DNA from 3 places in the Sinorhizobium sp. RAC02 genome. Region 2 is predicted to be linked to each of the others. Evidence: riboswitches for the same ligand, from Rfam matches in the RefSeq annotation. Region 2 holds a riboswitch; each other region holds the start of a gene.
What was found. A riboswitch is a leader RNA that binds a small molecule or an ion and turns the genes downstream of it on or off. The one in region 2 is predicted to bind cobalamin.

Region 1 (10,679 bases), on a different replicon from region 2:
TACCCTCTAACCGCCGAGTGCCGCCAGACATGCTTCCAACATGGAAAGCATCGCACGCGAACCGTCCAGACTTGCAGCACCGTCGTGCAGGCGCACTTCGCGCCCGCCCTTCAGGAGCGCGAGGACTTGCGGCGTGGAGGCAATCTTGTAGAGGATTTCATCCTGGGACCTGATGCGTGTGATGTACTGCATCTCCTTCTCGTCAACAAAGAAAGTGAACGGCCGGCCCGACACGTCCATGAAATCCCGGTCTCTGTCACGGAAGCCGATATCGATGCCACCAGAGGCATCCAAGCGGATGATGCTCGACCGACCCGCATCATGGCGACGCGTCGCCTGGCAGTTTTGAAGGTAATTTGCCTGATCGAGATTGGCCAGAACCTCCCATCCAGCCACCGAATGAACCTTGAGAAAGGGCGATGTCAGCACCGCGTCTTCTCGTTTGAGTGCGGTCTCCTTGAGAGCTTTAGCCCGCTCATTCTTGATCTTGGCGATCGTGTTCTGGTACTTCCAGGTCAGGCCGAGTTCAGCGGCGTTCACCACCTCAAACCGATAGACCATAAGTTCTTCTTCGGGGATGGCACGCGCCTTCACGAGGGCTGTGACACCAAAGCAGGTGCCTTCGCAGGACTCGATGTCGATGTAGTCCATGGCCGCCTTCGCCGGCTCCGACATTTCGAGCAGAATATCGCCTTCTTTGTGCATGTTGCGATAGGTAAAGAAGAGCTGATCGAACTTCTCCAGGAAATGGACGTAGGGAGCCGGATCGAAAGGGATATGGGATCCGCTCCGGTAGAATTTGTCGCCAAAGTAGTCGAAGATAATTCTGTTTTTGCTGACCCCGCCTCCGTCTATATCGATCAAGGAATCGACGAACACCGTGTTCTTGCACGGCTCATCCGGGTAGTTGAAGAACAGGTCGAGTAGGATGATCTCGTCGTCGGCTATGTCCTCACCCGCCCTCTCTCCGGCAGCAAAGCTTCCCCTTCCGCAAGGATCGTTCGGCGGTGTGCTGAACGTGAAGTCACGAAACACCTCGTTCTGCCGGCGGAAGCTGAAATCCTTGTCCATGAACTCGATCTTCTGTTTCGCAAGGTTTGCGAACATTCCCTGTGGATAGCGGGACAGATATTTGCGGTAAGCCTCCTGACTGTCGGCGAGCGCGGCAAATTCGAAGAAGGCGACCTCGTCACCGCCCGCCTCGGCCGGTTTTCCTGCGACGAACTGGAAGTCGCCGTAGACCGCGCTGTTTTCCCAGGGCTCCTGCTTGCCGCCGGTGCGCTCTTGCACGGTGGCGCGTACGCGCTTGAAAACACCCTCGATGGAAAGGCCGGGAATCGTGACGGATTCGGCGAGCGCCGCCGCATAGGGACTAGCACCGGTGTTTCCGTCAGCCGCAAGATTGCCAGGAGAGGTCGAGAAGGCGACGATGCGGCCGAGCCGTTCCGGCGCTGTCGCAAGGCCGCGCCTGAGGCCACGCGTCTGCTCAAACGGGTTGTCGCGGCAAGAATCGAGTACGACGATCTGAAGGCTAGTTCTCACCGCGTCGAGCCGGCGCGTGAGTTCGCTAAGCGAGAGCGCGACCGAGCGCAGCTCCTCTTCGGTACCCAGCTTGACATCGACGGGTAACAGGTAGTTCTGCCCGGAGATCTGGACGCCGTGGCCGGCGAAGTAGACCATGACAACAGGATTTTCAACGGTGGCCAGGCGCGCCACGAAGGCATCGACCGCCGCCAATGTATCCGCCGCCTTGGCATTCGCGACCTTAGTGACGGCAAAGCCGCTCTTTTCCAGCGCAGCGCCGACGATCTCGATATCGTTTTCCGGATTGCGCAGGGGCGTCGCCACCTCGTAGCGGCTGTTGCCGATGAGAAGCGCGTGCCGCACGGACGCCGCCGCCTCGACGGGCAACAGCAGGATTATGAAAACCAGGATTCGCCGCACCGACATCACTCTCATGTGTCCCTCCCCGACCCATCAAAGGCTTGCATCCAGACGCGAAACGGGTGTGCGAAAGGTTTTATTCACCTTATCTAAATTGCGGCGTGAGCCAGATGAATGGACCGCTTCGGCCAGTGCCAGGCACCGACACCGCGACTTCCTGATGCGCCGCGCCGGCCGTCGGAAACGGCCGGCGCACGTCGTTTTCTCGTTATGCTGCCTTCAGCAGATCCCATGCGGGTCGAGCACGAACTTGGTCGCGGCACCCTGGTCGAAGCTCTCATAGCCCTGGACGGCATCGTCGAGCGCGATGATCTTTGCGTTGACAATGTCGGCGATGGGCAGGCGGTCGTGCAGGATCGCCTGCATGAGCTGGCGGTTGTACTTGAGCACAGGGGTCTGGCCGGTATGGAACGACTGCGCCTTCGCCCAGCCAAGACCGAAACGCAGCGACAGGCTACCCTGTTTGGCCGCCACGTCCGCTGCGCCAGGATCTTCCGTGACGTAGAGGCCCGGAATGCCGATCGAGCCGGCGGCACGGGTGATCTCCATCATCTGGTTGAGCACGATGGCCGGCTGCTCACCGCCCGCATGGCCACGCGCTTCAAAGCCGACGGCATCGATAGCGCTGTCGACCTCGTTTGTACCGACGACCTCGGCGATCATGTCGCCCAGCCTGTCGCTCTTGGAGAGATCTATGGGCTCAAAACCGACCCGCGCCGCATGGGCGAGGCGATCCTTGTTGAAGTCGCCGATCATCACGACAGCCGCACCGAGGATGCGGGCAGAAGCGGCAGCGGCAAGACCCACCGGACCCGCACCCGCCACATAGACCGTGGAACCGACGCCGACACCGGCACGCACGGCGCCGTGGAAGCCCGTTGGCAGGATGTCGGAAAGCATGGTCAGATCGCGGATCTTGGCCATCGCCTTGTCGCGATCGGGGAATTTCAAGAGGTTGAAGTCGGCATAGGGGATGGTGACGTAGCGCGCCTGGCCGCCGATCCAGCCGCCCATGTCAACATAACCGTAGGCGCCTCCGGCGCGCGACGGGTTTACGGTGAGGCAGACGCCGGTATCCTGCGACTTGCAGCAGCGGCAGCGCCCGCAAGCGACGTTGAACGGCACCGAGACGATATCGCCGACTTGGAGCATCTCGACGTCAATGCCCTTCTCGATGACTTCGCCGGTGATCTCGTGGCCAAGAACGAGACCGGGCATCGCCGTGGTGCGGCCGCGCACCATATGCTGGTCGGAACCGCAGATGTTGGTAGAAATCACCTTGAGGATGACGCCGTGCTCAATGCGGCGGCCGTCCGGTGCTTCCAGCTTCGGGTCATCGATATCGCGAACCTCGACCTTGCCAGGCCGCATATAGACGACGCCTCTGTTTCTGCTCATAGTCTTGTCTCCTCCTGGGTTGAAGCCTATCCGGCCCGCTCCTCCGCGGGCCGAATCATGGTCGGAACGCATGCGAAAGCCGCCAAGCGGCCCGCAAAACGTCTCTCGACGAAGGATGGAAAGAAGAAGGAACAAAGCGGCCCAGAGGCAACGCTGTTCGCCTCTCGATCGCCCACCGCAATCGGCCGAGTCTTGGATTTAAGGCTGGTTTCCGGGCTTCGGAACCGTCCTTCAGGACGCCCTCGACACCTTCCCGGCCGTAGCCAGTGGCAATCGTCGAGGTTTTCGTTCCGCTACCGTTGCGGGGGCAGCGCCGGCCTCAGACCGGCTTCCCAATTATCCACCTTGACGACGTCCGGGCGGCACCTTGAATGCCGTCAGAAAACCATGCGTAAGAGGAACTAGCCTTCGGGAATACGACATCCCTGACGTCGCCAACGACACCAGGCAAAAAAGGCCATCGATGGTACGAGGCACGCATGCCATGTGTCGCTTGGCACTTCACTACCATTCTGCGGGGTCGCGTTCTGGAGACAATATGCGGCCACGGCCAGAGAGCTCCTGACTGCATCAAGGAGCTTGGCTTCCTACCCTGACAATCACGCTGTCTCGGGAATTTCCATGGGACAGCTTCTCCATGTGTAGCAACACGCCCGACGATCCCAAGGTATTGAGAGGGGCGGCAGGCAAATAGAAAGGCGGCCCGGCATTTGGCCGGGCCGTTGAACTCCGGCAACGATGTAAGCGTTACTTGGCAATCGGCGCGTAGTTGCCATTGCTCCAGCGGTTGATGTCGTAGCTCGCGTCCTTCAGGTCGCCCTTCTCGTCGAAGGTGACGGTGCCGACCACGGTGTCGATCGGTTGGCCGTTCTTCAGTGCCTTCGCGACTTCTGTCGGATCATCCGAACCGGCGCGTTCGATACCTTGGGCGAAGGCCTGGATCACAGCATAGGAAAACAGCGTGAAGCCTTCCGGCTTGAAGCCGCCGGCCTTGATCTTTTCCACGGCTTCCTTCGCCTCCGGCTTTGCTTGCGGATCAGACGGGAAGACGAACATCGTACCTTCACCGGCCGGACCGGCGACCTGCCAGAATTCCGGCGAGGCGATGGAATCGGGCATGATCAGCTGGAACTTGTAAGCCTGCTCGGCAGCCTGACGCAGGATGAGGCCTGCTTCCGGGTGATAGCCGCCAAAATAGACGACATCGACCTTGGCCTCCTTCAACTTGGTGACGAGAGCATTGTAGTCCTTCTCGCCGGCGTTGATGCCTTCAGCAAGAACTTCCTTGAGACCGTTTGCGTTCATCGTGGCCCGCACCGCATCCGCAACGCCCTGACCATAGGCCGTCTTGTCGTGCAGCACGGCGACATTCTTGCCCGCATACTCCTTGGCGATCCACGGGCCGATGAAGGCGCCCTGAGCATCGTCACGGGTGTAGAGACGCATGATGTTTGTCCACCCCTTGTTGGCCGCATCGTCCGTCATGACCGGATTGGACGAGGCCGGGCTCATCATCAGCGTATCGTTTTCGGCGTAGACGGCCGAGGCCGGAATGCTCGAACCCGAGCAGGCATGGCCGTCGACGAACTGGATGCCGGCGGCGGCAATGCGGTTGGCAACCGAGACGGCCTGCTTTGGATCGCACTGATCATCTTCGAACTGCAGCTTGATCTGGCGGCCCATCACACCACCCTTGGCATTGATGGCGTCAGCCGCAGCCTGCGCGCCCTGCTTGAACTGGTCGCCGATCGTCGCGAGCGGACCGGTGAGCGGGCCGGCGACGGCGAAGGTCAGGTCCTCTGCTCGCGCCGCGGTGCCCATGAGCAGGCCGAGCGCCGTACCGAGGATCAGAATTCTTTTCATCATCTCAACTCCCTTTTTTCGCCCGCACCAGCGCGGGTCTCCTTCCAGACATGAAAGTCTATGCTTGCAAAACGAGCAGTTGGCATTCGAACCACTCCCAGAGATAGGCAGCAAGCCCCCTGTCGATATGAATGCGCAAGGTTTCGGCATTGATATGCTGGTAGACGGTGCCCATCACGCCGCCGAACGGCATGGCAGCGCAGGGCCCGGGATGATCAGGATCGACCGTCGTCGCCCGCGCGAGAAGATCGCGGACGCCCTCGCCCGTCGCCTCGAAGAGGCGCAGGGCGGAACTGACGGTGGAGACCGCATAACCCTCATCGTGCCAACCGTCTGCCATTTCGACAGATGAAAGCCCGATGACCAGCAAGCGATCTCGGGCAACGCGCACCGCATAGCGATCGCCAAAGGCAAGGCCGAGCGCGCCGATATCCTTGCCGAGATCATAGCGAGCGCGGAAGCGGTCGATATCACCGCTGACGAGGCGCTGCGTCACGCCCGCGAGGGCACGGATATCGACGGCTCGGCCTGTCAGCCGTGCCTGCACCCAATCCGGTTCGGGCTGCCATTTGCGGGCAATATCAAGCATGAAGGCGGCTCCCTTCCCCATCGAAGGCACAGGAGGAGACGATGCGCGCGCGCCTGATATCCCCGAGATGCTGCAGCTCGATAACGTCACCCATGCGCGACAGGCCGCGTTCGATCAGCCCGAGCGCGATCGGCCTCTGCAGGGCCGGGCTGAAATAGCTCGACGTGACATAGCCAGTGCTGCGAGGTTTTCCCGCTTGCCGTTCGATGCCATGCGCGCCGGTCGGCAGCACACCCTTGCCGTCTGCTGCCTCAAGGCCGACGAACTGCCGCCGATCGGGCCGAGCCGCATCCTCGGTGATCAGCGAGCGGCGGCCGATGAACTCCGCCTTCTTGCGTTCCAGCGGCGCGGTGAGGCCGAAATCCATCGGGCGGCTCGTGCCATCGGTATCCTTTCCGATGACGATATAGCCTTTCTCCGCACGCAGGATCATCAGGGCCTCAAGGCCAAGCAGCGTCGCACCGAAGGCCTCGCCGGCCTGTCGCAGCCGCGCCCAGAGCGTTGCGGCGCGGTCAGCCGGCACGGATATTTCGTAGGAGCGTTCGCCGGTGAAGCTGATGCGGGCAATCCGCACCGCAACGCCATCCACGCTGCCGGCGACGACGGCCATGTGCGGCAGGGTCACATCGTCAAGCGCGACGCCGAAGCCAATGCTTTCCACAAGTGCCCTCGCCCGTGGGCCGGCGACCGTCAACGTCGCCATCTCGGCCGTGGCGTTGTGGATGAAGACGCGCCGCTTGTCGAAGCGATCCTGCCGCCATTCCTCCAGAAGGGCGTGCACACCTGCCACATGCGAGGACGAGCAGGACACGACGAAGCGATTTTCATCAAGCCGAACCAGCACGCCATCGTCGTAAATGTTGCCGCCCTCCGTCAGGATGAACCCGTAGCGGCAGCGACCAGGCGCCAGCGTCGACATGGTGTTGTAATAGACGAAGTCGAGGAAAGATGCGGCATCCGGGCCAATGACCTCGATCTTGCCGAGTGGCGAGCCATCGAACAGCGCCACGCCCTCCCGGACAGCCTTCGCTTCCGTCTGGATACGCTCTTCCGGCGCACCGGCACCGTAGAAGGCGGGCCGAAGCCAACCGCCATATTCACGGAAGACGGCACTATCGGCCCGATGCGCCTTTTCAAGCGGCAGACGGCGCAGCGGGTTCATGCGTGTGCCGGAGCGGACGCCTGTGAAGGAGGCCAGCGGCACCGGCGTGAAGGGTGGACGATAGGTTGTCGTGCCGACCTCGGGAATACGGCGGCCCGTGATTTCGGCCATCAAGGCAAGACCGTTGACGTTTGAGGTCTTGCCCTGGTCCGTCGCCATGCCGAGTGTTGTGTAGCGTTTCAGGTGCTCGACGGAGACGAAGTTCTCCCGCACTGCCAGTTCGACGTCCTTGGCAGTGACATCGTTCTGGAGGTCGATCCAGACCCGCTCTTTCGCGCCCGGTTTCGGCCAGGCTGCGACGATGCCGAAATCGCGGTTCGCGCCGTCCGCAAGTGCTCTCGGAAGGCCGAAATGCCCTGCGGCGGCACCGACCACCTCAACGCCCTCGACCAGCCGGCCAGGAACGAAAGCGAGGATATCGTCGCGCCAGTCGAGTTTACCTTGCGCCTGGCAATAGAGATGCACGGTCGGCGTGAAGCCGCCCGAGACAAGCACCGCGTCCGCTTCCAGCACGCTTCCATCGGACAGCCTCACCGCGTTGACGGCGTTGCGGCCGGCCGCCGCGACAACCGTGACACCTTTCAGCACGCGCACGCCAGCAACCGATGCGGCATCGCAACGATAGTCGACGACCGTAGCATCGGCCCCCGTCGCCGCCAGCGCTTCGGCCGTCTCGTAGGCAAACCCGTTGTTCGTCGCGATGACCACTTTTCGGCCGACGGCGACACCGAAGCGACGGAGGTAGACCAGCGCGGCCTCTGCCGACATGACACCGGGCAGATCGTTGTTACCAAAGGGCAGTGGCCGTTCGATCGCACCGGTGGCCAATATGATCGACCCGGCGCGAACACGCCAAAGCCGGTCGGGGCCGCCGCTTTCGCCCTTCTGGTTGAGCCCGATGAGATGGTGATCGTAGATGCCGAAGGCAGTCGTGCCGGTCAGCGGCAAAGCTCCGGCCTGCTGCAGTTCAGCGGTAACGTGCGACGCCCATTCGGCACCGGATTTCCCCTCGATGGTCGCCGCGCGGTAAAGCAGGCTGCCACCCGCCTGCAAACCATCGTCGCACAGTACAACGCGCTTACCCGCCCGCACTGCATCACGCGCGGCAAGCAGACCCGCAGGCCCCGCGCCAATCACCAGCACGTCGCAATGGTGGTTCACCTGCTCGGCGAAGGCAGGCCTTTTGGTAGTTTTGTCCAGCCGCCCGAGACCGGCCATCTGCCGAATGCGCGACTCGAAGAGATGCCAGTTCGGGAACATGAAGGTCTTGTAGTAGAAGGCGGCCGGGATGAAGCGGGAAAAGGCATCGAGGAAGGCGTGGCGATCCTTTTCCGCGCTCGGCTCCGCATTGACGCTGCGCACCGCAAGGCCGTCAGCGGCGAGCACCTGCGTGGCGCGTGTGTTCGGCATGCCGCCCGCAATATCCACGAGGGCGTTTGGCTCCTCGACACCCGCGCCCCAGAGGCCGCGCGGACGGTGATACTTGAAGCTCCGGCCAAGCACGGAAATTCCGCCGGCAAGCAGCGCCGACGCGACCGTGTCCCCGGCAAAGCCTTCGACCGTCACGCCGTCAAAGGTGAAGGTGAGCGGTCGTGACCGATCGACGGCCGTGCCGCCCTCAGTGCGCCAAGGCGTCATTGTCGCCTCCTTCGCCAAGCACGACGGACTGCGCCACACGGTGGTTCACCGTATCCCGCTCCATGCGGAAAATCTCGCCGCAGCTCATGTGCATCCAGATTTCGTTTGCCGCGCCGCGCGGGTTGTTGCGCTGGTAGAGATAGGCGGCCCATTCACCATCCGTCACCTCGCGAAACCCTTCCGGGCGATGGTTGCCGGCGTCGCCGCCGAAGTGGAATTCGCTCTCGCTTCTTGGTCCGCAGAAGGGGCATGGGAAAAGCTGCATGAAAACCTCCTAATGCGCGATGCCGGAGCCGGCAGCCTCGTCGATCAGTCGCCCACGTGAAAAGCGGTCGAGATCGAAGGGGCGGCTGACATCGTGGTGTTTGCCCGTCGCCAGCAGATGGGCGAGTAGCGTGCCGCCGGCGGGAATGGCCTTGAAGCCTCCCGTACCCCAGCCGCAATTGAGGAAGAGCCCCGGCAGCGGGCTCTCCCCGACGATCGGCGAAGAGTCCGGCGTCACATCGACGATACCGGCCCATTGCCGCATCAGCCGGAGCTGGCGGAACGACGGGAACATTTCAAGCAACCCCGAGACGACCTCCTCCAGAACCGGCAGGTTACCGCGCTGGCCATAGGAGGGAACCCGGTCGAGAGCCCCGCCGAGAACGAGCTCCCCCTTGTCCGACTGGCTGGCATAGGTACCTGTCCCGGGCGAGAGCACGACCGTATCGAGCACCGGCTTGATCGGCTCGGAAACACAGGCCTGAAGGGCATAGGAGGTGATCGGCAGGCGGAAGCCGGCCTTGGCCGCGAGATGCGATGAGTGGCCTGCAACGACCATGCCCGTGCGCTCCGCACGGATCTCGCCACGGCTGGTCTTCACGCCCCGGCACCGTCCGCCCTCGATCAGGAATTCCTCCACCTCACAGGACTGGATGATATCGACGCCCAGCCAGTCGGCGGCGCGCGCATAGCCCCAGGCGACGGCATCGTGCCGCGCCGTACCGGCCCTGCCCTGCCAGACGCCGCCGAACACGGGATAGCGTGCTTCCGGAGAGAAATCTGCGAGCGGCAGGACGCGGCGCACATCCTCGACGCCGAACAATTCCGCATCCGTACCGTTGATCTGCATGGCATTGACCGTCCGCGCCGCCATCTCCATCTCGGCCTCCGAGTGGGCGAGCGTGATGATGCCGCGCTGCGACAGCATAATGTTGTAGTTGAGATCCCGGCCGAGCGTTTCGTAGAGGCGCAACGCCATGTCATAGAGCGCCGTACTCTCTGGGAAGAAGTAGTTGGAGCGCACGACGGTCGTGTTGCGGCCCGTATTGCCGCCACCGAGCCAACCCTTTTCGATGACCGCAATATTTCTGATGCCGTGCACTTTGGCGAGGTAATAGGCCGTCGCCAGACCATGCCCGCCACCACCGATGATCAGGATGTCGTAGCGCGGCTTCGGCTCCGGCGAGCGCCAGGCTTGCTGCCAGCCCTTCTGCCCCCGAAGGCCTTCCTTGAACAGCGAAAGTGCAGAGTAGTGTCGTGTCATCGGAAAGCACCCGCACGCGCCTCGGCGCAGCGATGAAATGGCAAGGCTGAGTGCGGCTTCATGCGCTGTCTCATGGATAAGGAACCGGTCGATCAAGCCCCTCCGCTTGATCCGCGATATGCATATTTCCACTAGACACAAATGTCCAGAAGATTGCAAGAAGATGTGCGTGGTGACGACCATCCGTCGCTTAGCATGCCTAATTCCAGCAATCCGCAGACGTACAGCAATGCCTATTGCTCAGCCGTCGGGCTGAACACGCCGCATCAATGTTTCGAAAGCCTCAACTTCGGCATCGGATGCCTCGCGACCAGTGAAGCTGAGGAGATAAGGGCGCAGGAGACGCAACCGCATCTCCCGGTCATCGCGCATGCCGAGCGTGAAATGACCGATCTGCGTGAAGTAGAGGACCCGGGCCCGGATGAAGGCTTCGTCCTGCGGATAATCGTAACGCAGGAACATGCGCGTCACCGCATCGACACGCTGATCATCCGCCTGATCGACAATGCCGCGCACCGATGCATCCACCTGCCCCCAGGAACGGACGGCGGCATCGA
Region 2 (10,679 bases):
CGCCTTCTCCCAGGCCTTTTCTGCCATCGCCACGTCACGGGCGCGGTCCTGCGTTTCCCAGGTAAAGCCTTCGCCGAGCGTGTAGAATTGGCAGATATCGGAGAAGTGGGCCTCGATCAGCTCGCGCTCACCCGTCACCATCGCGCCCTTGATGAACTGCACGACGGCGCACGGCTTCTTGTGCGCGATGTGACGGAAGATCATGCCGAAGCCGGCGGTCGACTTGCCCTTGCCCTTGCCGGTATGGACGATGACGAGGCCCTTCTCGTCCGTCTTCGTCGCCATGATCTTCTCACGCGCTTGCTTCTTCTTCGCCATCTTCTCCGAGTGGCGGGCAAGCTCGGCTTCGGTCATGCCGGCAGTTTCGTCGTGGTTCTCGGTCATGTCAGTCTTCCCTTCCGTCTCAGGACGCCTTACGGGCGCCTAGCATATCGAGTTCAAAGCGCGCCGAATTCGAGCGGGGCGTCCAGAGCTTCCGGTCGATCGCCTCGGCAAAGCGCGCCGCCATTTCGGCGAGTGCCGCCGGGTTCTTCTGCATCAGAAAATCGCGCACGCGTTCGTCCAGCACATAGGCCTGATAGGCGGCCTCGAAATGATGATCCTTCACGGCCCCGGTCGTCGCGGCGAAGGCGAACATGAAATCCACCGTCGCGGCGATCTCGAAGGCGCCCTTGTAGCCGTGGCGCATGACGCCGTCGATCCATTTCGGATTGACCACACGGGCACGCACGACGCGGCCGATCTCGTCTTCCAGCGTGCGCACCACCGGCTTTTCCGGGCGCGACAGGTCGTTGTGGTAGATGACGGGCTGCTGGCCGGAAAGATGCTCCACTGCCGCCGCCATGCCACCCTCGAATTGGTAATACTCGTCGCTGTCGAGCAGGTCGTGCTCGCGGCTGTCCTGGTTCTGGACCACGGCTTGCAGGCTCTTCATGCGTGCCTCAAGCCGCTCGAGCATCGGCACGCTGTCGCCATCGCCGTCATAGGCATGCGCACCCCAGGCAAGCCAGGCTTCGGCAAGGTCGCCGCGCTCGGTCCAGAGACCTTCGTCCATCATGGTTTGCAGACCAGCGCCGTAGCCACCGGATGTCGCGCCGAAGATGCGGAAACCAGCCTGCTTCATCGCGTCATCCTCGGATACGCCTTCGGCAGCCAGCGCCGCAGCCTCGACCCGCATACGGGCAGCGATCGGGTTGTCCGAATCGTCCTCCTCAAGCGCCCCGACGGCGCGCACGGCGCGGTCGAAGAGCGCAATCTGTTCCGGGAAGGCATCGCGGAAGAAGCCGGAGATGCGCAGCGTCACGTCGACACGCGGATGGCGAAGAACCGCCGGCGGAATGATCTCGAAGCCGGTGACACGGCGCGATGCCATGTCCCAGGTCGGCTTGACGCCGATCAGCGCCATCGCCTGCGCGATGTCGTCGCCACCGGTGCGCATGTTGGACGTGCCCCAGGCCGTAATGCCGAAGGATGTCGGCCATTCGCCGTGATCCTGCGCGTATCGGGTGACGAGCAGCTCGGCGGATTTTTTGCCCAGCTCCCAGGCCGCGGGCGTCGGCACGGCGCGGCTGTCGACGGAATAGAAGTTACGCCCCGTCGGCAGCACGTCCGGCCGCCCGCGCGTCGGTGCGCCGGAAGGGCCGGGCTCGATGAAACGCCCGTCGAGGCCACGCATCAGGGCTGCAATCTCAGCCGGTCCACAAGCGGCAATGGCGGGACGGATAGTGCTGTCGATCACGGCGAGCACCGTGTTTGTCGCATGCCAGTCGTCCGGACAAACAAGCGTACCATCCACCAATCGGGCTGCGAGAAGCTCGATGCGCTCCACCGTATCGCCATTGCTGCGCCAAGTGGCGTCGGTTTGGTGGGCAAGGATTTCCGGGCGCGGGCCCTTCCATGGATCAGAGGCGACACAATCGAGCGGGTCGAACGTCGTGCCGGCCAACGCATCCGCCGCAATCGCCCGCTGCAAGCTTGCCTCGCCGCCCTCGCCAAGGCCGCGCGGCACACGGGCGAGCGCGACCGTCAGATCGGTCAGCAGCCGTCCCTCTGGCGACACGCCGAAGACGTGCAGGCCGTCGCGGATCTGCTTTTCCTTGAGATCGCAGAGATAGGCGTCGAGCTTCTGCAGCGCCGCCTCCTCGCCATCGGACTTGGCAATGCCGGCATCGCGGTCGAGACCGATGTCGCGCACCAATTCGAGGATTTGTCTCGTGAGCAACTTGATGCGGCGCGGGTCGCCACCGGAGGCCTCGTAATATTCGTCAACCAGCGCTTCCAGGTCCTTCAGCGGCCCATAGGTATCGGCCCGCGTCAGCGGCGGCGTCAGGTGGTCGATGATGACGGCCGCGGAGCGGCGTTTCGCCTGCGTGCCTTCGCCCGGATCATTGACGATGAAGGGGTAGAGATGCGGCACGGGGCCGAGCACGGCTTCGGGATAACACGCTTCGGAAAGCGCCAGCGCCTTGCCCGGCAGCCATTCGAGATTGCCGTGTTTGCCCATGTGAACGATGGCATGGGCACCGTAATGCTGCCTCAGGAAGGCGTAGAAGGCGAGATAACCATGCGGCGGCACGAGATCCGGCGAATGGTAGGTGTCCTTCGGATCGATATTGTAGCCACGCGCCGGCTGGATGCCGACCAGCGTCTCGCCGAAACGGGCAAGCGGCAGGGCGAAGACATTGCCCGTGACGAAAGGATCCTCCTCCGGCGCACCCCAGCGGGCCGTCATCTCGGCCTGAATCGACTTGGGAAGCGCGGCGAAGAACGCTTTGTAATGATTCAGGGAAAGCGTTTCGCGGATTTCACGGCCGTCGTTTGCTGCATTGGTCGGCCCGGCCATCAGGTGGCCGATCAGCGTATCGCCATCGGCCGGCAGATCGGCCACCGCGTAACCTTCCGCCGCCATGGCGCGCAGCACTTCCATCGTGCCGGCCGGCGTATCGAGGCCCACGCCGTTGCCGAGACGACCGTCACGGTTCGGGTAGTTCGCCATGACGATCGCGATGCGGCGTTCGGCCGGCATCGCGCGCCGCAGCCGCGCCCAGCCAGCGGCAAGTTTTGCGACGAAGTGGATGCGGTCTTCGACCGGATCGAGGCTGACGATGTTCGTCTCGACGCGCTCGTCGTAGCGCGCCGCTGCCTTGAACGAAACGGCGCGCGAAAGCACTCGGCCATCCACCTCCGGCAGCGAAACGTTCATGCCGAGATCCCGCGCCGTCAGCCCCTGCCCCGATGCTTCCCAGGCCTCGCGCGACGATCCGGAGAAGATCGCTTGCAGGACAGGCGCGCCCGTCTCGTCAAGTACGGTGGGTTTCCGGCCTGCACCCGGCGCAGAGACCGCGAAGCTCGTGGCATTCAGTACGACCTCCGGCCGGATGTCGGCAAAGGCCGCACGCACCGTCTCCACGGAAACGGGCTCTTTCAGGCTGGAGACGAAGATCGGCAAAGCGCGAACGCCCTCGGCGGCAAGCGCCTCGATCAGCATTTCTACGGGGCGGGTTTCTCCGCTTTGGACATAGGCGCGGTAGAAGCTGATGGCTGCGGTCGGGGGTTCCAATCCCTCCGGCCTAAGCGCGCTCTTGGACGCCTCCCGCCATGTGGCGATATCGACGACACCCTGCCTCGGCCACCAGATTCCGGCCTTTTCCAGCGGCATTGCCGGTTCCGGCGTTTCACCACCGAAGACCAGTGCATCCGCATAGGCGAGGAAGCGCTCCGCGTTGTCGGCTCCGCCCTCGTTCAGATAGGTCCAGAGGCTCTGACGATCCCCGTTATCGATGCGATTGAAGGGAACCAGCCCCTCGTCCGGCCGATCGTCGCCGGGCAGCGCCACGAGCTTGATGCCATTGGCAACCGCCGTCGCCAGCAGCGCTTCCAGTACATAGCGGAAATAGCTGGCGCCGCCGAGGGCACGGATAACGATGAGCTTGGCGTGACGGGCCGTGCGCTCGATATAGGTATCGACCGACATGGGATGCGAGAGCGCCGCGAGGCTGGCAAGGCGCAACCGCGTCTCGGTACTACGCACCCGGTGGGCGGCGGCGATGGAGGCGAGTTCCGTGTCGGCGGCAGAGAGGAAAAGGATATCGCCCGGCGTCTGGCCAAGGTCGATGGCTTCCTTACCGTCGGCGATGGTGCCTTTCTGGGCTAGCAGGAGATGCATGCGGCGCCTCCTGTTTGGCGGTTTGCCTTACCAGTGGATCCTCGGGTCAAGCCCGAGGATGACGGAGTGTGTGGGGGTGCGGCGCCCAAAAGCAGCCGTCTACGCCGCTGGCCGCCAGCACGCTGAAAGCATTGAGAGTGTCGCCAGTATTGAGCGTGCCGCGCATCTTGGTAAGAACGTGCCCAATCGGGAAGCCACAAACGTTGCCTCGAAAGATTGCGCGCGCGATCAGCCGGCCCCCACCCCTCCCCACCGTCATCCTCGGGCTTGACCCGAGGATCCACCAGCACCGCACGCCGGGAATGGCCATGCCGTGCCTGAGAGGCGGAGGAGAGGAAGGGCCGCACGCTCATGCCGGAATCACACCGCCGCAGCGATGGCGGCGCGTACGGCTTGCTCGTCCATGTCGTGCAGGCCGATGACGACGAGGCGGGTGCCGCGGGTTTCGCTTGGGGTCCAGGCGCGCTCGAAATAGGTATCGATGCGGCTGCCGACGGCCTGGATGAGAAGGCGTAGCGGCTTGCCGGGCACGTCGGCAAAACCCTTGACGCGTAGCACGTCGTGTTCGCCGATCACGCCCTTGAGGCGCTCGGTGAAGGCGGCCGGATCTGCGATGGCGCCGAGTTCCACGACGAAACTATCGAATTCGTCGTGGTCGTGCTCCTCGCCGTTCTCATGTTCCAGTTCGTGGTGCGACTTGCGGTTGGCGATGTCGTCTTCCGTGCCGACGCCGAGGCCGAGCAGCACGGCGGCGGCGACTTCACCGTTCCTGGCTTCGATCATCGAGGGCTTGCGAACGGTACGGGACGCGACCTCGTCGCGCACGGCCTGAAGGCCGGCGGCATCGATCAGATCGGTCTTGTTGAGGATGATCAGGTCGGCAGCGGTGAGTTGGTCTTCGAACAGCTCTTCCAGAGGGCTTTCGTGGTCGAGATTGTCGTCCTCGACACGCAGCGCATCGACCTTGTCATGGTCATCGGCAAAGCGGCCCGCGGCGACCGCGGCGCTATCGACCACGGTGATGACGCCATCGACCGTCACCTGCGTCTTGATTTCCGGCCAGTTGAAGGCGGCGATAAGCGGCTGCGGCAAAGCAAGGCCAGACGTCTCGATGACGATGTGGTCCGGGCGGTTTTCGCGCTCCAGCAGCTTCGTCATGGTCGGGATGAAATCATCAGCGACGGTGCAGCAGATGCAGCCATTGGTGAGTTCGATGATGTCGTCCTCGGTGCAGGCTTCCGCGCCGCAGCCCTTCAGCACGTCACCATCGACGCCGAGATCACCGAATTCGTTGATGATGAGCGCGATGCGCTTGCCGCCGGCATTCTGCAGCAGGTTGCGGATCAACGTCGTCTTGCCGGCGCCGAGGAAGCCGGTGATGACGGTGGCGGGGATTTTCTGTTGCAGCATAGGCTCAACCCTTCATTTTCAGCGGCAGTCCGGCCGCAACGAAATAAACATTTGGCACGAGGGCGGCGACCTGCTGGTGCAGCCGCCCGGCATGGTCGCGGAAGTCGCGCGCCATGCGGTTTTCCGGCACGATGCCGAGACCGACCTCGTTCGACACGAAGACCAGTTGACCCGGCGCCGTCGCGATGACCTCGATGAGGCCGGTAAATTCGGTGGCGATGTCCCGTTCCTCCAGCATCAGGTTGGTGACCCAGAGCGTCAGGCAATCGATGAGCACTGCCCGGTCCTCACGCGCCACATCTTTTATGCGTTCGGCGAGTGCAAGCGGCTCTTCATAGGTTTCCCACCCCTTGCCGCGGTCTTCCCGGTGTCTGGCGATGCGCTCCCGCATCTCGTCATCCCAGGCACGGCCGGTGGCGATATAATGACGCGAAAGGCCGGTCTCTGCGACCAGCCTTTCGGCAAAAGCGGATTTTCCGGAACGCGCACCGCCCAGAACCAGGACGGCCCCGGGCGATTTTTGCGTCATATCAGGCAGCCTTGGCGACTTTCTCGTTGGCAAAGCCCAACGCGAGACCGAGCACGATCCAGAAGAACAGCGTCGTGGCAAGTGCCGCAACCGCGAACTCCGCACCGAGAACGGCCGGAACGTTGCTGGAAATGTCGCTCGGCTGCGGCGCGCCGTAAACCTGCGGCGCCGCAATCAACACGATGCCGGCGACCTTGGCCACGATACCCTGCTTCAGGAACAGGAGGTACAGTCCCCCGGCCGAGAGCAGGACGGTCGCAACCCACCAGATCTGGCGCTGGGTAAGATCAGCAGCCGGGAAACCCGGAAGTTCCGGCGGCAGGCCGATGGCTGGCAGCATATGCACGGCAAGCCAGCCGGAGGCACCCCAGAGCGCACCGTTCGCGACGGTGATCGGGTGTCCGGAAACCAGGCTGAAACCCGCCAGCAGAAGCGCAAAGCCGGTGCCGGTGACAAGGTTGGCCAAAAGCGTGCCGGAGAAACGGCTCATGCCGAACATGATGCCACCTTCCTCGTGCTCCTCGCCCTCATGGGCATAGGCGACGGAAACCGGCGACAGGTAAGACGCGACGTCCAGAATCACGGCGCCGAGCGAGGAATGCTCCTGCGTCGTGGCGGCGCCACCCGTGGTGGGCGTCGTGCCATCAGTTGCCGGTGCGGTTTCTTCGCCGCCGCCCTCGAATTCTTCTGCGTGAAGAATGAGCGGCACGACTCGTGCCTCCTGGGCGGCTGTCATCAGCACGCCAGAGAACAGCCCGGCCACCAGGGCGGCCAGGAGATAACGAACGATCATGTCAAAAACTCCTTAGTGGCAGGGAAAGCCGTAGGAGTGACGGGTGTCGTGCGCCGTATCGTGCAGCACGGCCGAATTTGCCAGGCCGGCGCTGAAAACGAGGAAGGCACCGAGCAGCAGCGCAAGCGCGCCGGCGACAAGGCGATCGTTTGCGGAAAGGGTAACAGTAGACGTAGCGGAAACAGCCATGACAACCTCCGTGCAGGCGTTGGGGAAGCCCCTCCCCAGGTCGAGCGATATGCCCTCATCGGCTGGCAGGTCTCCTGGCTCGTGGCGTCCGGCGTTTTCACGCCTGCGGACCGCTCTCACCTTCCCGGGTATCAGCATCGCGAAAGGTGGACGATTCGTAGAGAAAGAGGCGTCCGAGCCTTGGCTTATCGCAATGCCACCCAGTGGCTTTTCCGGCTGGTTTTCTCTGTGCAGCCCGGAGCACCATGCCCCATGACCCACACAAATCCTCCCCACCGGATGAACGTTCCTCGCCACTCTACAGTCGCGGGGTCGGCCGTGATTGCAGCGCCCTAATTGGGTCCGCCGCGTCACATTCCCATTTACTCCCCGATCCGTTTCCGGATCCGGGAACCATCCAATACTGCGGATGATTATGCTTCCCGTCCCGTGAAGTCAATCGACCGGCAGCGGCATCACCTGTGCTGAAACCGCCGTCCGGTCGTCGCAATCTCAATAGCCGGGGATGATCACCATGCCACCGCCGCCATTGTAGTAGCCGTCGTCACCGTTGTAGCGCTCGTAGTAGCCGTCAACGGGGCCTTCCAGCACGTCATAGTCCTGCTGGTACTGGCGTTGCTGGTACTGGCGCTGCTGATATTGACGCTGGCGATTCTGGCGAGCCTGAGCATACTGCGCGGCCTGCCGGAGTTCACGGAACTGCGCACGCGACAGGTAGCCGTCAGCGCGATAACCGGACGAGCCCTGCCATGACGCGATCGCCGAGCGGGTACGCGGTCCGAACACGCCATCCGCGCCATAGGTGTTGAAGCCCAGAACGCTCAGCCAGCGCTGCGCCTGCACACGGGTCGAGCGCTGCATATAGGCTTCGCGTGGGTCAATGACCGGTTCCTCGACGACCTTGCGCTCGGTTTCCGTGGTCGCCGTCTCCTGCTTCGGCTTGGTTTCCTGTGTTTGCTGGCGCGCGGCATCGGCAAGCGTCGAGAGCCGTTCGCGAGCATCCGCGAGGAATCGGCCATTCGGATAAGCCCTGAGATAGTCGCGGAAAGCATCTGCCGAACCGTCGAGCACGGCTTTGCGGAAGGTTTCCTCTTCGCGCTTCGCCGCATCGGCCTGTTCCACGGCAAGGCCCCGGTCCTTCGTCTCGGCACCCTGCGCTTCATTTTTGCGGGCCGCGGCTGCCGCGTTATCGGCTTCAGCTTGCTTCTTTGCAGTCGCCGCCTCTTCGGCGCGTTTTTCCGCCTCGTCGGCAAGGCGGGCCGCTTCCGTGGCCTTCGCCTCGGCGTCCGCCGCAGCCTTGGCGGCTTCGGCCTTCAGTTTCTCCACTTCGGCAGCTTTCTCTTCCGCAAGCTTGCGGGCAGCGGCGGCCTCTTCCTCGATCCGAGCCTTTTCGGCAGCGGCCGCCTTCTCAACCTCGACGCGCTTGACATCGGCGTCGCGACGGGCGGCGGCCTCTTCCTCGGCACGCGCCTTTTCCGCAGCGGCAGCCTCTTCGGCCTTCGCGCGCTCAGCCTCGGCCTTCACCCGGGCAGCCTCTTCCGTCTTGGCCTTGTCCGCCGCAGCCTCCGCCTCTGCCTTCAGGCGCTCGGCCTCGGCTGACTTTTCATCGGCGAGCTTGCGGGCGGCGGCTTCCCTCTCATCGGCTTCCGCCTTCAGGCGAGCGGCTTCCTCGACGCGCGCCTTTTCGGCGGCGGCAGCCTCCGCCCGTGCCTTCTCCTCCGCAGCCGCCTTTTCTTCAGCCGCCTTTTCTTCGGCAAGCTGACGGGCAGCCGCTTCTTCTTCCGCCTTCTTTGCCTCAGCCTCCGCCTGCAGGCGCGCGGCTTCCGCCTCGGCCTTTTCCGCCTCGGCAACCTTGCGCGCTTCCTCTTCAGCCTGCTTCGCCTCGGCTTCCGCCTTCAGGCGTGCCGCTTCCGCTTCGGCCTTTGCCTTTTCCGCCTCCGCGACCTTGCGGGCTTCCTCTGCAGCTTGTTTTGCCTCGGCTTCAGCCTTCAAGCGGGCGGCTTCCGCATCGGCTTTTGCCTTTTCCGCTTCTGCAACCTTGCGGGCTTCCTCTTCGGCCTGCTTTGCATCGGCTTCCGCCTTCAACCGGGCTGCCTCCGCATCGGCCTTGGCCTTTTCCGCTTCTGCGGCTTTCTGGGCGTCTTCCTCGGCCCTTTTGGCTTCGGCGGCCGCACGCTCGGCTTCCTCGGCCTTCGCTTGTTCGGCGGCGGCGGCCTCGTCCGCCTTGGCCTTTGCACCAGCCTGCTCAGAGCTTCCGGTCGTCGGCTTGGCCTTGGTGCTGGCCTGCAATTCAGCGATGCGCAGGCGCGCCATCGAGGCGAAGGTGCCGTTCGGATAGGTCTTCAGATAACCTTCGTACTGTGTGACGTCGCTGCCGGCGGAAACCTTCTGCCAGAGGGCGAACTCCTCCTCCCAGCGCTTTCCCGCACTCGTCGCTTCCTTGCCCGTCGTCTGGGCGAAGGCGGCGACCGGCAGGCCGCAAAGCGACAGCCCGACGAGGCTTGCAAGGCCGCATCTCACCAGAACGGATCGTGCGAGAGGTCCAGAACCCATATTTCTCACCCTTTCGGAGCGCGCGAAGGCTTAAAGCCCGATGACCGGGCGGATTTCCGTCACTCCTCGCACCGAATTCTGGCGCAACTTTGGTGCGGCAGGCCGGTGGCGAAGAACCCGATGGCTGTACGTTTCAGAAGGCCAGTTTAATCAGCGGCGCCCAAAAGGCCATCGAGCCAAACGGGGTCGAGAACCGCCTCCAGCTCCGCCGCCACACCATCCAGCGCCTCGTCGACGCTCTTTCGATAATCGAATCCGCCGCCTTCGATGCCGAAATCGGCAAGCAGTCCGGCCCGGTAGGCGTCGCTGGAGAGGAGGCCGTGCAGGTAGGTGCCCATCACCCGCCCATCGGCCGAAACGGCCCCATCGGCGCGCCCGTCGATACGGACCGAGGGATGCAGCGTATCCGGCCCCGTGGTCTTGCCGAGATGGATTTCATAGCCTTCCAGCGGCACGTCATATTGCAGTGAATGCGCCGTGCTGTTGCGCACGGTCTTCTCCGGCGCCATCTCCGTTTCGACCGCGAGCAGGCCAAGGCCTTCGACCTCCCCCTCGCTCCCCTCGATACCGAGCGGGTCCGTAACCCGTTGGCCCAGCATCTGGTAGCCGCCGCAAATGCCGATGACGCGGCCACCGCGGCGCATATGCAGGGCGAGATCCCTGTCCCAGCCCGCTGCTCGGAAATCGCGCAGGTCCGCGATGGTGGATTTCGAGCCAGGCAGGATAACAAGCCCGGCATCGGTCGGAATGCGCTCCCCGGGGCGCACGAAGACAAGATCCACCTGCGGCTCGGCCTTGAGCGGATCGAGATCATCGAAATTTGCAATGCGCGACAGGACCGGCACCGCCACTTTCAGCGCGCCCTCGCCCCCCTTGGCAAGCCGCTCCAGCACGACGGAATCTTCCGCCGGCAGGCGTGCTGCCTGTTTCAGCCAGGGAACGACGCCGAAGCACGGCCAGCCGGTAAAGCGGCCAATCTCCGTAATCCCGCTGTCGAACAACGTGACGTCGCCGCGAAACTTGTTGATGAGGTAGCCGGT
Region 3 (10,679 bases), 110 kb from region 2:
TGGCATGGCTGGTCGCCGGATGGCGAAACATTCGCCTATTGTGGCATCCGGGGCGATGTCTTCGACATTTACACCATCCCGGTCGCAGGCGGCGAGGAGCGGCGTGTGACCTTCGGCGAAGGGCGCAATGACGGGCCGGATTATTCTGCCGATGGGGAGTGGATCTACTTCAATTCCAGCCGCACCGGCCACATGCAGATCTGGCGCGTGCGTGCCGACGGCAGCGAGCCGACGCGCATCACCGACAGCCCCTATGGTGACTGGTTCCCGCACCCTTCGCCGGACGGAAAACACCTGCTCGTGCTCTCCTACGAGGGCGACGTTTTCGATCATCCCCGCGATCTCGATGTGCGCCTGCGCCTCATGGACATGGACGGCGGCAACGCGCGGATTCTGTTAGAGCTTTTCGGCGGACAGGGCACGATGAATGTGCCGAACTGGTCGCCGGATGGCACAGAATTCGCCTTCGTGCGCTACGCGCCGGCTGGGTGATCCCCATTTCCGGTGAGCGTGAGTTAAGTTTTCACTCACCAGCCCGTTTAAGCGAATTTTGCCGTCTGTCAGTTAGCCTCCTCCCAACAATGCCCGGAAAGGGTGGGGGACAGGCAGGGAAACAATGACGGGCAAGGCTGAACTGGGCCGCACGACGCGGCGACGCGGTGTAGGTTGGGCGATCCGGGCGGCGGCCTTGATGATCGTCCTGCTGTTTGGAGCCGCCAACTATCTCGTTCTGGACTATGCAATCGAGCGGGCCGACAGTTTCGTCGCCGAGACCGAGCGCACCCTTGTGCGCAACGAGTTCAGCCACCAGATCGACCAGGTCGTGCAGTACCAGAGCCAGCTCTCCTTCTGGGACAAGGCGTTCAACGAACTGGCGGACGGCATGCCGGACGACACCTTCGTGCGCGACCAGATGCGGGACTGGATGTGGTCCGATTTCGGTTTCTCCTGGATGATCCTTACCTCGCCGGATGGTGAAAAGGTGCTGGGCGTACAGCGCGGTGAAAAGGTTTCAGAACGCAAGGCCCGCGAAAAGCTGCACTGGGTGAGCGATCTCACCCGCAGGGCCGAGCGCGCCTATCGCGAGGCGCTGTCGCCCGATCGCGGCGGTTGGGTGGTGGCCGGTGCGAAGGCAGACCCGGACCTGCTGACGCCGGCACTGCCCGAAATCCACGTTTCCGGCATGCGCTTGATCGACCGGGTGATGAGCATCGTCGTCGTGCAGGCGGTTATTCCCAAGACACTTTACATCCCCGCGAACCGGCTTGAGCCGACGCTGCTGATCACCGTCAAACCCGTCTCGCAAAAGATGCTGGCAAACACCGAGCGGCGCCTCGGCGTGCGCGATCTTGGCTTCACGCCGATCGTGACACAGGAGCCGGGGTTGCTGATGACGCCGGTCGGCGGGGATACCTACAATCCGATGGTCACGTCCTGGCGGCCCAACATGCCGGGATCCTTCGTCTGGCGCTCGGCGCTGCCGCAGATCGCGTTGTTCGTGCTGGTATTTGCCGGCGTCATGCTGTTCGTCACCCTGCGCTTTTCCGCACTCGTCCGCGCGCTCCAGCGCAGCGAGACGAAGAATGCCTTCCTCGCACGGCACGATCCGTTGACCGGGCTCAAGAACCGCAGCGGTTTTGACGAGGAAATGTCGCGCGCCATCAAGAAGGGCGAGAACAAGCCCTTCGCGATCCTCGCGCTCGATCTCGACAAGTTCAAGGCAGTCAACGACCGGCATGGACATGCTGCGGGGGATGCTGTGCTTCAGGCCGTCGCCAGGCGCTTCTCCGAGCGTGTCGGCCGGCGCGGTTGTGTCGCCCGCCTGGGGGGCGACGAGTTTTGCGTTCTGCTGACCGGCGAACATAGCCGAGAGCATCTGGTGGAGCTTGCCGCCAGCCTCGTTCTGGATGCGCAGATCCCGATCGCCTATGACGGCCAGCTTCTCTTGATCGGCGGTAGCGCCGGCATCGCCCAGTTCCCGCAGCATGGCAAGACGGTGCACGACGTCATGGTCATGGCTGACGCCGCGCTCTATGCGGCCAAGAACGCCGGCCGCAACCGTGCCGTCCATGCCGGTGACATGGACAGGGCCGAGATTGCCGAGGCCGGCGAGGCCCGCGCCGCCTAGTAAGCCGCAGATGGACAGGCCCGCGGCGCAAGCGGGCTTGATCGCATCGTCCGGTCATGCGCATATCGTCCCCGTCAGGTGCCCGCTTTTTGCGGGAGAATCGGGAATCCGGTGCGGGCTTGAAAAGCCCAGGTCCGGAACGTGCCCAACGCTGTGACGGGGATAGCGCGCGCCGTAAAAGCTTGAATCGATTCAGGCTTTTGCCACTGGTTGCTCAACCGGGAAGGCAGGTGCTTGCTGCGTGACCCGAAGTCAGAAGACCGGCCTGGCAAGATAGACCGAACCCGCGTGGACGGCGGCAGGTTGTGCGCATTGTTGGGGAGAAAACGATGCGAACCGAACCGTGGGACCCTCTGGTCCGGGCGGGCGCCTTTTCTTGCGAGGACAGGCAAGCCGTCTATCGTGCCATCGAAACGCGCCGTGACGTGCGCGACCAGTTTCTGCCCGAACCATTGCCGGACGACCTCGTCGGCCGTCTGCTGCATGCCGCCCACAGCGCGCCGTCGGTCGGCTTCATGCAGCCGTGGAATTTTCTCATGGTGCGCAGCGAGGCGACGCGGCGGCGGGTGCATGCCGCGTTTGAAAAAGCCAATGCCGAGGCGGCGGCGATGTTCGAAGGCGAGCGGCAGGGGCAGTATCGCGCCCTGAAGCTCGAGGGCATTCTCAAGGCGCCGCTCTCGATCTGCGTGACCTGTGATCCGATGCGCGGCGGAACGGTGGTGCTGGGACGCACCCACAATCCGCGCATGGATGTCTATTCGACGGTCTGCGCCGTGCAGAACCTCTGGCTCGCGGCGCGGGCGGAGGGGGTGGGCGTCGGCTGGGTCAGCATCTTTCACGACAGCGACGTCCGGGGCATCCTCGGCATACCCGAGCATATCGAGATCGTCGCCTGGCTGTGTGTGGGTTTCGTCGACCGGCTCTATGCCGAGCCGGAGCTGGCGGTGAAGGGCTGGCGACAGCGCCTGCCGCTGGAAGAACTGGTGTTCGAGGAGCGCTGGCCGGAAACCGGCGTCAGTTGACGCCGGCATCGGCCGGACGGCCGAGGTCGATGGCGGATTGGTTTGCCGGCAGGAAGACCGGGCCGACTGTGCGCACCTTGCTGGTCGCCGGATCGTAGTCGCGTTCCTCGATCGTCACCGGCGTCTTGACCGCTGTTTCCGCCTTTTTCGGCAGAGTATCGATCCTGGTGATGGAGCCGCCGTCGTCGCCGGTCGCTGCCTGTGCAGGGTCGCCCTTCAACGCCTTCTCGCGCTTGATCATCTCCTGGTAATAGGCCGAGAGATTGCAGCCGCAAGCGCCGGGCTTGGAAAGGTCACGCGTGCGGTAGGAGAAGGCGTTCTGCAACTCGTAATAGGGGCGACCACTAACCGTCGAGGTCATCTGGTCGGTTTCCTGCCCGTTCGTCATCGACTGATAGAAGAGCTCGGTTTCCGTCTGCGGGCACATCATGCTGCAGACCTGCTGGTCACGCCGAAAATCGAGCGGCGTGGCGCCTGAGGAGATCGGGAAAAAGCCGCCGTCGCAGGTGCGCACGCAGACGGTGCGCAGGTTGCCATGGCCGTTGCTGCCGCCAAGCGAGCGCAGTTCCAGCCGTCCGCTACCATCAGGCATGGTGCCGAGCGGTAGGCTGTGTGTTTCATCGGGCGTGCGCAGCGTCTCGGTCGCCGCGACGGGCATCACTTTCGCTTCGTCATTGCAGCCGTTCGTCTCAAAGGAGGCGAGCAGGCGCCTGCGCTTGCCGTCGGTGGAGGTGCCGCCGGCGAATTCGCGGCGCTTCCTGTCGAGGATCTGGAGATTTCGCTCCATCTTGCCGATGACCGACTCCAGCGTGTCGCACGCTTCAGCGTTCGGCCCGCCGACGACGATTATGCTTCCGCCCGAACAGCCGAGGCGGCGCTGGTCGCCCTTGGCCTTGCGAAGCTGGATGTTCTGGCGCGCGATGGCGCCGGCATATTTGCGGGCGCTCGACGTATCGACTAGAACCCGTGGCAGGTTGGCAAGCTCGGCCTGGATGCGCTCGCACACGTTCGCGGCCGCCGTGCCGCCGAAGAATAACAGCGGCAGGCCGGTAGCAACGGCAAAAAGAAGACTGGCGCGTCTTTTCAAGTCGTCGATCCCATGAATGTGCGTTTGAGCGGCGATCCCGCCGCATATGCAGGCCTTATCATAGGCTACCGGGGGGGAAGCGCAACGCGCTCCCGTATTTGTGATTAACGCGCAAGAGAAACATGATTTGAATTCTCACCTTTTGGTGAAGGGGCGTAATTGATCTCCCCCGGGGCTTGGTGTAGCAATCTCGGCACATACAACAGCCGGTATGCGCGCTTCTCGCGCAGTCGCCCTCAAGGGGAGACCGGCCCTTGCAGGCAGGTGCACATGCGGATTTCCTCAGTCTTGCTCAGTCCTCTCTACGCGCTTCAGGTCGCGTCCGGCGCAAAATCCTTCGCCGACAACCCCATCATCGGCAGCAAATGGCTGAACAGGAAGGGACTGCACGAAAAGCGCGTCTCGCTCGCCATGCGCATGGCGGCTTGGCGCCGGACCAAGCTGGAAAGCACGGTCGCGCCGGAGTACCGCCGGCAATATGCCGAGAACGGCTTCGTGAAGATCGAGAACTTCCTGTCCCCCGAAGATTTCGCCGCGGTCACGCGTGAACTCGCCGAGCGCGATTTCGAGCGTTACGACATGAAGCAGGGCGCCACAGTCACCCGCCGCGCGATCATCGACGACAGCGACCTGGAAAGCCTGCCGGGCTTCAAGGCGGCGCGCAACGACCCGCGGCTCACCAATCTGCTGCGTTACGTGTCGTCCCATGCCGGCCAGCCGCTGCTCGTCGTGCAGGTGGTGATGGCCCTGCCGTCGGTCATCGCCAAGGGCTCGACCGATCCGCAGACCGCCCTGCACAGTGATACGTTCCAGCCGACGGCCAAGGCCTGGCTCTTCCTGCGCGACGTCAACGAGGAAGACGGCCCCTTCGCTTATGTGCCGGGCTCGCATGAGATGACGCCGCAGCGCATCGCCTGGGAGCGTCGCATCAGCGAGAATCCGGATGCCATCGAAAACATCTACTCCGCCCGTGGCTCGCTGCGCATCATGCCTGATGAACTGGGTGCGCTCGGCTATGGCCAACCGGTCAGGATGACAGTCAAGGCCAATACGCTGATCGTCGCCGACACGCACGGTTTCCACGCGCGCAGCCCGAGCTACAAGACGACGACGCGCATCGAGATCTATGGGTCGCTGCGCCGCAATCCCTTCCTGCCGTTCACCGGCCTGCACCTCGCGTCTCTGCCCTTCATCGCCTCCGGCATGAACCGGCTGATCATTTCGGCGATGGGCCTGCGCGGCAAGCTCGGCCTCAAGGGATCGCCCTGGCATCCCGCCGGCAATGGCAAGGCGGACGAGTGGTCGAAGCGGCTGGATCAGCCGCCGGCGGCCTGACTCTTTCGATCTGCCGAACCGGCCTCGGGCTTGCAAGCCGGCCGGTTCGGCCCTAAATCTCCGGCATCGTCAATGCTGACCGGCTGGTGCACCATGGAATTCAACCCGAACACAAATCGACTTCGTTTTGTTCTCGGGGGTTACCATGCCTGTTTCCATCACACTTTCCAAAATCACGTGGTCCACGCCTGACGGCCACACCCTCCTTTCCAATCTCGACCTGAGCTTCGGTGCCGAGCGCGCCGGCCTTGTCGGCCGCAATGGCGTCGGCAAGACGACATTGCTGAAGCTCGTCACCGGCGATCTTGCGCCGCAGGCCGGCACCGTCTCGGTGGACGGCACGCTCGGCCTGCTGCGTCAGAGCGTGCAGGTCGCGGCGGATGAGACGGTCGCAAGCCTCTTCGGTATCGTCGAGGCCCTCGATCTGCTTGACCTTGCAGTGCGCGGTGAGGCGGACGCCGATGCCCTTGCCGATGCGGACTGGACGCTGGAGACGCGGCTTGCCGCAGCTCTTGCCCGTGTCGGTCTGTCTGCCGAGCCGGGCACACCGTTGACGGCGCTGTCCGGCGGGCAGCGCACACGCGCGGCGCTTGCAGCCCTCATCTTTAGCGAACCGGATTTCCTGCTACTCGACGAGCCGACCAACAATCTCGACCGGGAAGGGCGCCGGGCGGTCATCGACCTGCTTGCGGGCTGGCGGGCAGGCGCGATCGTCGTCAGCCACGACAGGGAGCTGCTCGAAACGATGGACGCTATCGTCGAACTGACAACGCTAGGCGCTGCGCGCTATGGCGGCAACTGGAGCGCCTATCGGGCCCGCAAGGCGCTGGAGCTTTCGGCCGCGCACCGCGACCTTGCGGATGCCGAAAAACAGGCCGCGGAGGTGGCGCGGAACATGCAGGCCATCGCCGAGCGCAAGGCGCGCAAGGACAGCGCCGGACGCCGGAAGAAGGCGCGGGGCGATATTCCCCGCATCATGCTGGGTGCCATGAAGGAGCGCAGCGAGTTGACGAGCGGTTCCAATGCCCGCCTTGCCGAAAGCCGGCAGGGGCAGGCTACCGAGGCGGTCACCGCGGCGCGCGAGCGCATCGAAATCCTCCAACCGCTGACCGTTGCCGTGCCATCGACCCATCTGGCCACTGGCAAGACGGTGTTGAAGATCGAGAATGTCACGGTCGGTTACGCGCCGGATCAGCCGGTGCTTCGCGATCTTTCCCTGGTGATGACCGGGCCCGAGCGGATCGCGGTGACGGGGCCGAACGGTTCCGGCAAGACGACGCTGCTTGCCCTCGTCACCAACCAGTTACAGCCGTGGCAGGGGAGCGTGCGGGGCTTTACCGACGTCGCCATGCTTGATCAGAGTGTGAGCCTGCTCGATCCATCGCTGTCGATCCGCGACAATTTCCGCCAGCTCAATCCCGGCGCGGATGAAAATACCTGCCGCGCGGCACTGGCGCGTTTCATGTTCCGCGCCGATGCCGCCTTGCAGATTGTCGGCAGTCTCAGCGGCGGGCAGTTACTACGCGCGGGCCTCGCCTGCGTACTTGGCGGTGGCACGCCGCCGGCGCTGCTGATCCTCGATGAGCCGACGAACCATCTGGACATCGATTCGATCGAAGCGGTGGAGGCGGGGCTGCGCGCCTATGACGGCGCGCTCCTCGTCGTCAGTCACGATGAGCCGTTTCTGGCGGCGATCGGCATCACGCGTCGGGTGGAGCTCGTGGCTACTTGAGGGAAAGGCCGGGCTTTGGCCCGGCCTTCCGCGATCAACTGCGGCCGAAACGCTCGATCACCTCGGCGAGCGGGATATGGCCCTTGACGACGCCTGATCCGACCGGGGTCTCGCCGTTTTCCAGTGCCGTTGCGAAGCGCACGGCGGCGTCGGTTTCCAACAGGCGGCGAACCTTTTCGATGCGCGGCCAGCGGCTTGCCGGTGCCACCTCGTGATAATCGAGCCAGCGAGCAACGCCGATGAGCACGCCGTCCGCCAGCGTGGGATGCCCGCCCACGAGGTAGGGTGTGTCGCCGAGCATGGCCTCCAGTTTGTCGTGTCGCTCGATGACAGCTTCACGTCCATACGCCCGCAGCGACTGCTGCAGCACCGGGTCCGGCGTCTCCATTTCCAGCGCCGACCAGAGCGGGCTGAAGGCGCCGGTGAAACCGGTGTTGAGGTAGGCCATCAGTTGCATCATGCGATCGGCTTCAGGCGCGGTGGGGGTGAAGCTGATGCGCCGTTCCGTGTCGCGCGCGGCGAGCCAGTGGGCGATCGCCATGGTTTCGGTGATGACGCGGCCGTCATCGGTGACGAGGGCGGGTGTCTCGTGCCGGGCGTTGAGACGGGCATAGGCGGGGTCGCGCATTTCGCCCAGCATGTCGACGCGGCAGAGCCTGTAGGGCTTGCCGAGCCATTCAAGTGCTGCGACGAGGCCCATGGAGCTTCCGGCGGGGAAGCCGTAGATGAGGATCGGTTCCAATGTTGTTCTCCGTGATTTCTGTTGACCACGCTGCGCAGCGACACTGGACCTAAGCCTTGCCTGCCCCCATGTAAATTACGCACATTTTTGTCACCACGCCGGAGCCTGCCATGAAGGATCTCGTTTCCCGTTGCCCGATCGAGGAGGTCATGCAGGTGCTGGGCGGCCGCTGGCCGACGCTGCTGATTTACTATCTGAAGGATGGCACCAAGCGTTTCAGTGATCTGCGACGGGACAATCCGACCGTTTCGCATCGCATCCTCACGTTGGAGCTGCGCAAGCTGGAAAAGGCCGGTTTGGTCGAACGCACGGTCTTCGACGGTTATCCGCTGCGTGTCGAATACGACCTGACGCCTGCCGGCCTTACCGTGATGCCGCTGATCGATGCGCTGGGCGACTGGTGGGAGGCACATGACGGCGCCCGTCCGGCGCCAAAAACGAAAACGGCCGCCGAAGCGGCGGCCGTTTCGTAAGGCAAGCCTTCCAATCAGATCGAACCTTCCGGATAGGAGGCTTCGACCACGGCAAGGGCGGCCATGTTGACGACGCCGCGCGAAGTAGCGGACGGCGACAGGATGTGGGCGGGCAGGGCGGCGCCGAGCAGGATCGGGCCGACATGCAGGCTGTCCGTCATCGTCTTGACCACGCCGAGCGTGATGTTTGCGGCGTCGAGATTTGGGAAGACAAGCAGGTTTGCTTCGCCCGTCAGCGTCGAATCCGGCATGACGCGCTGGCGCAGGGCCTCGGAAATGGCCGCATCGCCGTGCATTTCACCGTCGGCCTCGAGATCCGGGTCCGTCTCCCGCACAAGCTCCATAGCGTGGCGCATCTTGAAGGCGCTTTCGGAATCGCGCGAACCGAAGTTCGAGTGCGAGACGAGGGCGGCGCGCGGCGTGATGCCGAAGCGGCGGATTTCCTGTGCCGCCATCACCGTCATCTGGGCCACTGCTTCGGCGGTCGGCTCGCAGGTGACGTAGGTATCGGTGAAGAAGGTGGCACCACGCTGCGAGATGAGCAGGCTGAGCGCCGAGAAATCGAGCACGCCGTCCCGCTTGCCGATGATCTGGCGCACATCGCGCAGATGCCGGGCATAGCGGCCTTCGACGCCGCAGATCAGAGCATCGGCGTCGCCGCGCTTGACGGCAAGCGCGCCGATGACCGTCTGATTCGTGCGCACGATGGTGCGGGCGGCTTCCGGGTTCACGCCTTTGCGGCCGACGATGCGGAAGTACTCGTCGACATAGTCACGGTAACGCGGATCGTCTTCCGGGTTCACCACCTCGAAATCGACCGTCGGGCGCACACGCAGGCCATACCGCTTCAGGCGCGTTTCGATGATGTGCGGGCGGCCGATGAGGATCGGCTTGGCGATATCCTCTTCCAGCAGCACCTGGGCGGCGCGCAGCACGCGCTCGTCCTCGCCTTCGGCGAAGATCACGCGCTTCTTTTCGGCCTTTTTCGCGGCGGCGAAGATCGGCTTCATGATGAAGCCCGAGCGCCAGACGAAGCGGTTCAACTGGTCGAGATAGGCGTCGAAATCGGTGATCGGACGCGTCGCAACGCCGGTTTCCGCCGCCGCACGCGCGACGGCCGGTGCGATGCGCAGGATGAGGCGCTGGTCGAAGGGCGAGGGGATCAGGTAGTTCGGGCCGAAACTCGGCGTGTCACCGGAATAGGCGCGCGCGGCAACATCGGACACTTCCTCGCGGGCAAGCGCTGCGATCGCCCGCACCGCCGCCATCTTCATTTCCTCGTTGATCGTGCGCGCGCCGCAATCGAGCGCGCCGCGGAAGATGTAGGGGAAGCAGAGGACGTTGTTGACCTGGTTGGGGAAGTCCGAGCGACCGGTGCAGATCATGGCGTCCGGGCGGGCGGCGCGCGCTTCTTCCGGCATGATTTCCGGCGTCGGGTTGGCGAGCGCCATGATCAGCGGCCGTTCCGCCATGCGGGCGAGCAGTTCCGGCTTCAGCACACCGGCGGCCGAAAGGCCGAGGAAGACGTCGGCACCGTCGATGCTCTCGGAAAGCTGGCGCTTGTCCGTTTCCTGCGCGTAGACGTCCTTCCATTGGTCCATCAGCACTTCGCGGCCCTTGTAGACGAGGCCTTCGAGATCGTGCACCCAGATATTCTCGACCTTGGCACCGAGCACCACGAGCTGGTTGAGGCAGGCAAGTGCTGCGGCGCCGGCCCCGGAGGTAACGATCTTCGCTTCATGCAGCGACTTTCCGGCCAGTTCCAGGCCGTTCAGCACCGCGGCGGCGACGATGATCGCCGTGCCATGCTGGTCGTCGTGGAAGACGGGGATATCCATCTTCTCGCGCAGCTGACGCTCCACCTCGAAACATTCCGGCGCCTTGATGTCTTCCAGGTTGATGCCGCCGAAGGTCGGCTCCAGCGCGGACACGACATTGACCATCTCGTCGACGGTCGGCGCGTCGATTTCGATGTCGAAGACGTCGATGCCGGCGAATTTCTTGAAAAGGACGGCCTTACCTTCCATGACGGGCTTGGAGGCCAGCGGTCCGATATTGCCGAGCCCGAGAACGGCCGTGCCGTTCGACACGACGGCGACCAGGTTGGCGCGCGCCGTGTAGTCGGCGGCGGTGTTCGGATCGTCGCGGATGGCGAGGCAC

Region 1: linked by a shared signal. The riboswitch ahead of fdhA (formaldehyde dehydrogenase, glutathione-independent) and the one ahead of BSY16_RS03905 (CbtB domain-containing protein) in region 2 are both predicted to bind cobalamin.
Region 3: linked by a shared signal. The riboswitch ahead of bluB (5,6-dimethylbenzimidazole synthase) and the one ahead of BSY16_RS03905 (CbtB domain-containing protein) in region 2 are both predicted to bind cobalamin.

What each region holds. Positions count from the first base shown of each region.
Region 1 is NZ_CP016452.1:258,027-268,705, forward strand. It holds gene BSY16_RS22440 (caspase family protein) at 7-1,959, opposite strand; gene fdhA (formaldehyde dehydrogenase, glutathione-independent) at 2,164-3,342, opposite strand; cobalamin riboswitch at 3,528-3,727, opposite strand; gene BSY16_RS22450 (ABC transporter substrate-binding protein) at 4,090-5,205, opposite strand; gene BSY16_RS22455 (sarcosine oxidase subunit gamma family protein) at 5,264-5,794, opposite strand; gene BSY16_RS22460 (2Fe-2S iron-sulfur cluster-binding protein) at 5,787-8,594, opposite strand; gene BSY16_RS22465 (sarcosine oxidase subunit delta) at 8,575-8,859, opposite strand; gene BSY16_RS22470 (sarcosine oxidase subunit beta family protein) at 8,869-10,122, opposite strand; gene BSY16_RS22475 (TetR/AcrR family transcriptional regulator) at 10,363-10,679, opposite strand, start outside.
Region 2 is NZ_CP016450.1:831,432-842,110, reverse strand. It holds gene cobO (cob(I)yrinic acid a,c-diamide adenosyltransferase) at 1-384, opposite strand, end outside; gene cobN (cobaltochelatase subunit CobN) at 404-4,165, opposite strand; gene cobW (cobalamin biosynthesis protein CobW) at 4,526-5,575, opposite strand; gene cobU (bifunctional adenosylcobinamide kinase/adenosylcobinamide-phosphate guanylyltransferase) at 5,580-6,104, opposite strand; gene BSY16_RS03910 (CbtA family protein) at 6,106-6,897, opposite strand; gene BSY16_RS03905 (CbtB domain-containing protein) at 6,910-7,086, opposite strand; cobalamin riboswitch at 7,134-7,499, opposite strand; gene BSY16_RS03900 (peptidoglycan-binding domain-containing protein) at 7,579-9,639, opposite strand; gene BSY16_RS03895 (cobyric acid synthase) at 9,786-10,679, opposite strand, start outside.
Region 3 is NZ_CP016450.1:946,367-957,045, forward strand. It holds gene BSY16_RS04440 (TolB family protein) at 1-492, shown strand, start outside; gene BSY16_RS04445 (diguanylate cyclase domain-containing protein) at 617-2,128, shown strand; cobalamin riboswitch at 2,188-2,411, shown strand; gene bluB (5,6-dimethylbenzimidazole synthase) at 2,458-3,150, shown strand; gene BSY16_RS04455 (DUF2865 domain-containing protein) at 3,143-4,237, opposite strand; gene BSY16_RS04460 (phytanoyl-CoA dioxygenase family protein) at 4,508-5,572, shown strand; gene BSY16_RS04465 (ABC-F family ATP-binding cassette domain-containing protein) at 5,718-7,304, shown strand; gene BSY16_RS04470 (glutathione S-transferase family protein) at 7,339-8,046, opposite strand; gene BSY16_RS04475 (winged helix-turn-helix transcriptional regulator) at 8,157-8,519, shown strand; gene BSY16_RS04480 (NADP-dependent malic enzyme) at 8,534-10,679, opposite strand, start outside.